Regions from separate parts of the Paraburkholderia phenazinium genome, predicted to be linked through region 1. Evidence: riboswitches for the same ligand, from Rfam matches in the RefSeq annotation. Region 1 holds a riboswitch; the other holds the start of a gene.
The links. A riboswitch is a leader RNA that binds a small molecule or an ion and turns the genes downstream of it on or off. The one in region 1 is predicted to bind glycine.

Region 2: it holds a riboswitch for glycine, as region 1 does, so the genes downstream of both, BUS06_RS35060 (D-amino acid dehydrogenase) here and gcvT (glycine cleavage system aminomethyltransferase GcvT) in region 1, are expected to answer to the same signal.

The regions. Positions count from the first base shown of each region.
Region 1 is NZ_FSRM01000001.1:619,375-624,065, forward strand. It holds gene BUS06_RS02975 (oxidoreductase) at 62-1,114, shown strand; gene BUS06_RS02980 (YdgH/BhsA/McbA family protein) at 1,344-1,691, shown strand; glycine riboswitch at 1,846-1,949, shown strand; glycine riboswitch at 1,996-2,157, shown strand; gene gcvT (glycine cleavage system aminomethyltransferase GcvT) at 2,242-3,360, shown strand; gene gcvH (glycine cleavage system protein GcvH) at 3,425-3,805, shown strand; gene gcvP (aminomethyl-transferring glycine dehydrogenase) at 3,881-4,691, shown strand, end outside.
Region 2 is NZ_FSRM01000002.1:3,387,946-3,392,636, reverse strand. It holds gene BUS06_RS35060 (D-amino acid dehydrogenase) at 34-1,266, opposite strand; glycine riboswitch at 1,308-1,421, opposite strand; gene BUS06_RS35055 (LysR family transcriptional regulator) at 1,709-2,626, shown strand; gene BUS06_RS35050 (nuclear transport factor 2 family protein) at 2,766-3,167, shown strand; gene BUS06_RS35045 (SDR family oxidoreductase) at 3,233-3,988, shown strand; gene BUS06_RS35040 (DUF427 domain-containing protein) at 4,094-4,489, opposite strand.

The DNA.
Region 1 (4,691 bases):
TTACAGGCCGCGCGTCGTCGCCGCGGTGGCAAAGCGGCGCGCATTCTTGCAGGAAACTCACATGTCTGCACCGCTGAAAACAGGATTGATGGGTTACGGTTTTGCTGGCGCCACCTTCCACGCGCCGGTGATCGAGCACTGCGGCCGGGCCACGGTCGCTGCGATCGCGACAAGCAAGCCCGAGCCGGCTCGGGCTGACTGTCCGCACGCCAAAGTCGTGCCCGATCTCGATGCGCTGCTCGCGCTCGACGACATCCAATGCGTGGTGATTGCCACGCCAAACGACACCCACTTCGACCTCGCCAAACGCACGCTCGAAGCCGGCAAGCACGTGGTGGTCGACAAACCGGTCACGCTGACGGCCACGGAGGCGCTCACGCTCGCCAACCTGGCGCTGGCGCGAGGCCTCACCTTCGCGCCGTTCCACAACCGTCGCTGGGACGGCGATTTCCTCACCGTTCGCGACCTGCTCGCCAGCGGTGAGCTGGGCCGTATTACCCACTACGAGTCGCATTTCGACCGCTTCCGTCCGGATGTGCGGCCGCGCTGGCGCGAGGAAGCGTCGCGCGGCGGCGGCCTGCTGTTCGATCTCGGGCCGCATCTGATCGACCAGGCGCTGGCGCTCTTCGGCACGCCCGCCACGGTGTCGGCCACCGTCAAAACGCATCGCGATGGCGGGGGCGCCACCGACTACGTTCATCTGCAGCTGGGCTACGCGGATCTCGAAGTCGTGCTGCACGCAACCACCCTCACCGCGCTCGCGCCGCCGCGCTTTGCAATCGACGGCACGCGCGGCAGCTACGTCAAGCGTGAACTCGACACCCAGGAAGATCAGTTGCGAGCAGGTTTGCGCCCGGGTGACGCCGGTTTTGCTGGCGGCAACCCGGCGGGTCTGCTGCGCGTACTGGACGCGAGCAATCAGGAAACTGAACGCGCCCTGCCGACCCGCGACGGCGACTATATCGGCTTCTATCGCTCGTTGGCGGCAGCCATCCTCGATGGCGAGCGTTTCCCGGTTAGTCCTCAGGACGCCGTCGACGTCATGACGATCATCGAACTGGCCGCGCGCAGCGAAGAGGAAGGCCGGCGCCTGCCCTTCGAGCGAATTCGCTGAGATCGCCGCGCAAGTCGCAGCTTACATGCTGACAACCGCTGCTAACAGTTCCGAAAGGGACGGTCCGTTACAATATGTTTCTGAATTCAGGTCATCGTGTGGCTGCGGCTAGCCGTTGCTTCACGATATCGATCTAACCGTCGATCAAGACCACGACGACCGCAGGCAACTGCATGGGACCGGAGTAAGCGCTCAAGCGCTAACTCCGACCAACAAAAGGAGAGTACGCATGCAACGTTTCACCCGTGCGCTGGCAAGTCTGGCACTGGTTTCTTCGCTGGCCGCCTGTGTGGTCCCGCAACAGGCACCGCCCCCGGGACCTAACCCGCACGAAATCGCAGTTCAGCGCCTGAATCAGGTTTACGGCCGTGCCGACAACCTGAGCCGCCGCATCGACAATCACGTCAATCAAGGCTACTACCCGCCCCCGCAAGGTGGCGCGCTGCATCACCGCCTCGACGTGATCCGTCAGGAAGCGCGTGACATGTCTGCCCAGCATGGTGGTGGCCTGTCGGGCGAAGAGCAACGCGTGCTGAACCAGGAACTCGACGGCGCAGCACACGCAATCGGCGAGTAAGCCGCTCAGTCAATCTGTTCAGCAATTCGCTGTGAAAGCACAGGCGCGGGGGTCATTCCCCGCGCTTTTTTTTGGCGCTCGCGCCGCCCGCTGCACCGCCGCATAGCTCTCCAAAGCCTTCATTTGACAAGCCTCGGGGCCTCGCGTACATTCGCCGCACGCGTCGGGAGAGAGCGTTGGCCGCCATGTTTTTTGTGGGCCGCGCCGCCGAAGGGGCACACCCACAAACTCTCAGGCAAAAGGACCGGCTGCGTCGAAGAACCCGTCTGATTCCGGCATCGTCCGGGCTTCATCAGGCACCGGTTTTTTGCACTCTGGAGAGCGGCAGTAGCCACCGGCATCGACCATCGTCGAGCCAGGCAGGCTGCCCACCGAAGGGGCGCGCGCTTCACCGTGATGGCTTGCAGTCACTTGCAAACCCGCACGGCAGCGCAATCTCTCAGGTATCGAGGACAGAGGGGTCATGCATGGCATCGCTCGCAGGCTTTTGGCCGCGAGGAATGAAGCCGCATGGCCTTTTTGTTATCCGTCGAGATTGCCTGAGGCCCTGATGACCGAACTCAAACACACCCCGCTTAACGCCACCCATCGCGCGCTGAAGGCCCGCATGGTCGATTTCGGCGGCTGGGACATGCCCGTCAACTACGGCTCGCAAATCGACGAACACCACGCGGTGCGCACCGACGCCGGTATGTTCGACGTGTCGCACATGTGTGTGGTCGATTTCACCGGTGAGCGCGTCCGCGCGTTCTTCGAACACGCTATCGCCAACAACGTCGGCAAGCTGCAAACGCCGGGCAAAGCGCTCTACACCTGCCTGCTGAACCCAAACGGCGGCGTCATCGACGATCTGATCGTCTATTTCTTCTCCGAAACCCACTTCCGCCTGGTGGTCAATGCTGCCACCGCAGAAAAGGACATCGCCTGGTTCGGCAAGCTCAACGGCGAAGGCAGCTATGGCCTGACCATCACGCCGCGCCGCGATCTGTCGATCGTCGCCGTGCAAGGTCCGAACGCCCGCGAGAAGGTCTGGCAAGTCGCGCCGTCCACCCGTACGTCCACCGAACTCCTCAAGCCGTTTAACGCCGCCATCGTCGAGAACACGCCGTTCGGCGAATTGATGGTTGCCCGCACCGGCTACACCGGCGAAGACGGTTTCGAAATCGTGCTGCCTTCCACGTCCGTCTGCGAGTTCTGGGACGCATTGGTGCGCCAGGGCGTGCGCCCCGCCGGTCTCGGCGCGCGCGACACGCTGCGCCTCGAAGCCGGCATGAACCTGTACGGCCAGGACATGGACGACAATGTCTCGCCGCTTGACGCCGGTCTCGCCTGGACCGTAGATCTGAATTCGCCGCGCGACTTCGTCGGCAAGGCGAAACTTGAAGCGGACGGTTGCCAGTGCGCTTTCGTCGGACTGATCCTGCAAAAGGAAAACGGCAAGGCTGCCGGCGTGCTGCGCGCCCATCAGAAGGTCGTCACGCCGCACGGCGAAGGCGAAATCACCAGCGGCACATTCTCGCCCACCATGCAGGAATCCATCGCCTTCGCACGCGTGCCGAAGGACGTGAAGCCCGGCGATGTCGTCCACGTGCAAATCCGTGACAAAGCCCTTCCCGCAAGCGTGGTAAAACTGCCGTTCGTGCGCAACGGCAAAGTTCTTGCTGCTTAAGCTTTCGTTGCGCGCGCTTCCTCCTTTTTAAGTTTTTACCGTACACACCGCACAGGAGCATCCGATGAGCATCCCGGCCGATCTGAAATACACCGAATCGCACGAATGGGTCCGCACCGAAGCAGACGGCACGCTGACGGTCGGCATTACCGACCACGCGCAAGAAGCGCTCGGCGACATCGTCTTCTTCGAAGTCCAGGAACTGGGCAAAACCGTTAGCGCCGGCGACACCGTCGCCGTCATCGAATCCGTGAAAGCCGCCTCCGATATCTACGCGCCGGTCTCGGGCGAAATCATCGAAGCGAACACGGCTGTCGCCGACACGCCCGACTCCGTCAACAGCACGCCGTATGACAGCTGGCTGTTCAAGATCAAGCCGGCAGCCGATGCGACGCATGACCGCCTGATCGACGCCGACGCGTACAGCAAGTCGATCGGCGAGTAAGTTATTTCAAACCCGCTTTAACCGTCAGGTGCGGCGTCCGACGAACGCGGATGGCCGCGCCGCCAGGAACACCCCATGAAGCTCGAACACCCGGATCGTCTGATGAACCGCACTCCTCTCTCGCTCGCCGCGCTCGAAGTGCATGACGCCTTCGCTGAACGGCATATCGGCCCGGATTCGGCCGACAGCCAGGCGATGCTCGAAGCCCTCGGCTTCGCCTCGCGCGCCGCGCTGATCGACGCCGTGATTCCGAAGACGATCCGCCGCACCGAAACGCTGCCGCTCGGCCCCTTCGCGCAACCGAAGAGCGAGGCCGAAGCGCTCGCTGCGCTGCGTGAGCTGGCCGACAAGAACCAGGTGTTCCGCTCCTATATCGGGCAGGGCTATTACAACGCGCACACCCCGACGGTGATCCTGCGCAACGTACTTGAAAATCCGGCGTGGTACACGGCTTACACGCCGTATCAGCCGGAAATCTCGCAAGGCCGTCTCGAAGCGCTGCTGAACTTCCAGCAGATGATCATCGACCTGACCGGCCTCGCCATCTCCAACGCATCGCTGCTCGACGAGGCCACCGCCGCCGCCGAAGCGATGACGCTGCTGCAACGCGTGGGCAAGCCGAAGTCGAACGTGTTCTACGTCGCCGACGACGTGCTGCCGCAAACCATCGAAGTGGTAAAGACGCGCGCCACACCGGTTGGCATCGAAGTGAAGGTTGGCCCGGCTGCGGATGCCGCGAACGCCAACGCCTTCGGCGTGCTGTTGCAATACCCGGGCGTGAACGGCGATGTGCGCGACTACCGTGCGCTGGCTGAAGCTGTCCACGCTGCCGGCGGCTATGTGGTGGTTGCCGCCGATCTGCTCGCGCTCACGCTGCTCACGCCGC
Region 2 (4,691 bases), on a different contig from region 1:
TGCTTCTGAACGCCGGCGAGCAGCCGGAGAGGGCTAGGCTGCGCGCCGGCTGGTCTGCTCGATTACGTCCGCTACACCTGCAGCCGTGGCCGCCGAAAGCGTCCAGCCGAGATGTCCGTGGCCGGTGTTATAGAACACGCCCGGCAAACGGCCTTTGCCCACCTTCGGCAACATGCTCGGCAGCATGGGGCGCAGACCGGCCCACGGTATGACGCGCGACGTATTCACCTGCGGAAAATAACGGCGCGTCCAGTCGACCAGCGGCGCAATCCGTTCGGCCCTGATATCGCGGTTGAAGCCGTTGATTTCAGCGGTCCCCGCCACGCGGAAGCGATCGGCGCCGAGGCGGCTGGTGACGATCTTCGCGCTGTCGTCGAGCAGGCTGACCCACGGAGCGCCTTGCTGGCTCGCTTCATCGTCGAGACAGACGGTGATCGAATAACCTTTGACGGGGTAGACGTTGACGTGGTCGCCCAGCATCGAAGCGAATTCGCGGCTCCTGACACCGGCGCACACCACAACCCGCGCAAACGACTGCTGAAACGGCTGCCCCGTTTTCGTAGCCGCAATGCTGAATGCGCCAGTCTGATCACGCGTGATCGAAGCAATCTCCGTGTCGTAATGGAATTCGACACCTTGGCGTTCGCATGCCTGAGCGAGACCGCGCGTGAACTTGTGAATATCGCCGGTCGAATCGGACGGTGTAAAGAAACCGCCGTGGAAGGTGCCGTCGAGCGCGGGCTCGATCCGGTGGATTTCGTCAGCGCTTACGGGCTCGCGCTCGAGACCGCCTTCCTTGAGCAATGCATTCACCTTCGCGGCTGCATCGAACTCCTTGCGGGTTTTGTACACGTGCAGGATGCCGCGCCGTTCGAGGTCGAAATCGATCCCCTCGCGTTCCGCCATCGAAAACAGATGCTGCCGCGCGGCAATCGCGAGCCGCACGGTTTCAATCGTGTTCGCGCGGTAGTGCGGAATCTGCCGCAGAAATTCACCCATCCACGAGTACTTGTGCCAGTTCGGCAGGGGATTGAGCAGGAGCGGTGCGTCGCGGGTCAGCATCCAGCGCAGGCCCTTGAGGACCGTCGCGGTGCTGTTCCACACTTCCGCGTTGCTGGCCGAGAGCTGGCCGCCGTTGGCGAAAGAGGTTTCCATCGCGGCATAGCGATGGCGTTCGAACACGGTGACGTTGAAGCCGCGTTGCGCAAGGGCGTAAGCGGTCGTGACGCCGGTAATGCCGGCGCCGATAATGGCGATACGTGACATGTCATGGTCCAGAGTGAGTGAGCACGGCCGTTTCCGGCTTCCATGCCCCATCTGTCCATGTACCTGAGAGTTTCTTTCCGTGCGCATCCCGTTGCCGGGCGGACGGAAATCCCCTTCGGTGGGCGCTGAAAGCGCCGCTCTCCAGATGTTCCCGCTGGGCGGTCCTTGTGCCTGAGAGTTTCCGGGGCGGTTGCTCCGTCGGCGCCGCCACCGCCTTTCGGCGTGACAGTCTCTCCCGCGACAGCGTGTAGAACGGCGTAAAGGTAGCCTTTCCCAAAAAATAGGGCAAGCGATTTTTGTAATGCGGCCTGGTTCGAACATCAGGATGACACGCGGCCCGGCAACCATGCACTGGATTCGCCTGACATTTGCGAAATATGCATCAATCGTATAGCCTTTGCCCAGGCTCACCCGCCTCCAGCAACCACCTACAGCCGCCACCGTGAAGGACATCCTCTCCCTCAAGCTTTACACCCGTGTCGCCCGTCTTGGCAGCTTCTCCGCTGCGGCGCGCGAATGCGGGCTGTCGCAATCGCAGGTATCGCGCATCATCGCCGATCTGGAAACCGACCTCGGCGCGCGGCTGCTCACGCGGACCACGCGTGCCGTCGTGCTAACCGAGGCCGGCGCCGAGTTCCTCGCGCGTCTCGATTCAATCCTGATCGCGCTCGAAGACGCCGAACACAGCGTGCGCGATGGCGGCGAACTGCGCGGCATGCTGCGCATGAGCATGCCGGCCAGTGTGGCGATTCGCGAGGTCATCCCGCGTCTTACACCGTTTCTCGAACTTCATCCGGAGCTACGTCTGCAGGTTTTGCTGGGCGACCGTCCGCAGGATCTCGTCAAGGATGCGGTGGATGTCGCTATCCGGCTCGGGCGGCTGGTCGATTCGAGCGCAACCGCCACGCTGATTACGCAGATCCAGCGCGTGATCATCGCCTCGCGCGACTATGTGGACCGTTATGGCGCGCCGGAGAGGCCGGAGGATCTCACGCGGCATCGCATCGTCGGCGGGCCGGCGTCGGTGGTCCCGTCGGGCTGGAAATTCGAGCGTGCGGGCGAAGAGGTGGTGGTCGATCTCGAAGCGCATTTTTCGACCAACGAAAACGAGGGCGCCGTCGCTGCCGCGGTAGGGGGCATCGGCATTACCTCCACGACCGAATGGGCGTGCCGGCGCGAGCTGGCCGACGGTTCGCTCGTCAGGCTGCTCGCCGACTGGACGACCGACGACGTCCCAGTGCATGCGTACTTTCCAATGGGCCGGGCAACCCGCGCGGCAGGGCGCGCAGTCGTCGAACACCTCATGGCCGATCTGCGCCGTGAAGCGCGGCCATCTATGCGCCGCATACATAAGAGATAGCGAAAAAGAGCGGCTACCGCTGCCGCTCAGCCGCCGTTATCTTTACTTCACCACGCAACCGTTCCGGCTCTGCGTTCCGTCGACGTCCGGGACGTCCGGCGGCGCTTCGACTCATCTAACTTCATCTATCGAGACTGACATGAGCACAACCACGCCTGAGCAGAACAAGGCCCTCGTCCTCGAGGCTTTCGATACGCTTTTCAACAAGCGCGACTACGCGGCCGCCGAACGCTTCTGGTCGGACCGCTATATCCAGCACAGCGCACACATTGCACCGGGGCGCGACGGGCTGTTCGGTCTGATCCGCACGCTGCCTGACACGCTACGTTATGAGAACCAGCTGATCGTGGCCGAAGGCGACTACGTGATCGCGCATGGCCGTTTCTCCGGCAGCGGCAGGCCAGCCGCGTGGATTGCAGCGGACGTGGTCCGCTTCGAAGACGGCAAGCTCGCCGAGCACTGGGACGTATTGCAGGACGAGGCAACCAGGGAGCAATCCGCGAGCGGTCTGCCGATGTTCGGCGACCGTTTCCCGGAGTGAAGTCCTAGCCCAGAAACATTGGACTCCGAAACCACGATGCCTTGAACATTATTTAGGACACCATCATGAAACTGACAGGAAACACGATTTTTATCACAGGCGGCACCTCAGGTATCGGGCGCGCATTGGCCGAGGCGCTGCATCAGCGCGGCAACAAGGTGATCATTAGCGGACGCCGTCGCGGCCTTCTCGACGAGGTGGTCGCAGCCAACCCCGGCATGGCCGCCATCGAGCTGGACATGACTGACGCGGCAAGCATCGAGCGGGCCGCGGCGCAACTGATCCGCGACTATCCCGACTTCAATGTGCTGATCAATAACGCCGGCATCATGCAACCGGATAGCGCTGCGGGCCGGATCGACGATGTGCTGCTGGTTTCTACCGTCGAGACCAATCTGATCGGGCCGATCCGCATGACCTCGGCGCTGCTCGGGCATCTCAAGACGAAGAACAATGCGGTGGTCGCTTATACGACCTCAGTGCTGGCGTTCGTGCCGCTGGCCGTGACTGCAGTGTATTCGTCGACCAAGGCCGCGTTGCATTCATACATCATGTCGCAGCGCTTCATGTTGCGCGATACCACGGTGCGAGTCCTCGAAATCGCGCCGCCGTGGGTGCGCACCGACCTGATGAACAGCCGCGAAGCTGAACAGGCGATGCCGCTGGATGCGTTTATCAACGAGACTGTCGCAGTGCTCGGTACGGACACCGATGAGGTGCTGGTGGACGCGGCCATGCTGTTCCGCGGCAATCCCGGGCCGGGTGAGCATGAACTCGTGAACGGGTTCAATGCCCAGATGGTCGAGGTGTTTGGCGGGTGAGCGGTCGTCTGTGGAAGATCGTTGAAGAGAGGGACCGCGTGAGCAAGCCGGGAGGCTGCGCACGCGGTAAGTCATAACCGTCATGAAGTCGCGAAGTTCGCCGGCTCAGGCGTGCACTTCGATCGAATCTACACGGTCCGGATAGAAGGCGAGGTGATCCTTGATTGCCGCGACTGCCGTGTACGGATGTTCATAGGTCCAGACCGAATTGACCGAACGCTCTCCGCCCGACGGGATCGAGAAATACGAGCAATCGCCTTTGTACGGACAATAGGTCGTATGTTCGGTGCGCTCCAGCAGCGTCATGTCCGTGTCCTTTCTGGGGATGTACAGGACAGCAGGGTAGGCCGCTTCGCGCAACGTCAATGCTTCGCGGGTGTCGGCGATCACCTTGCCGCCGAGCTTGACGACGATGCGCGCCGGGTTCGGCTCGACGGTGATCGGATGATCGGCGCCTGGAATCTTGACGGTCTTGCCTGTCTGGTTCAGGTTGCTTGACATTGAAACACTCCTTGGGTTGATTCGCCGCGCAGCGTGGGCCGCGCTCGGCGAGACGGGTGTTGCGGGCCACTGCCCCTATGATCGGCCCTTTGACGATTTTGCGCAGGAACCGTGACGCGAACGGTGCCAGGTCTTCCACGAGTGCCTCGGTGCCTGTCACACGCGGTTCGATCACATGAAGACAGGCTAGACCATACGCGTT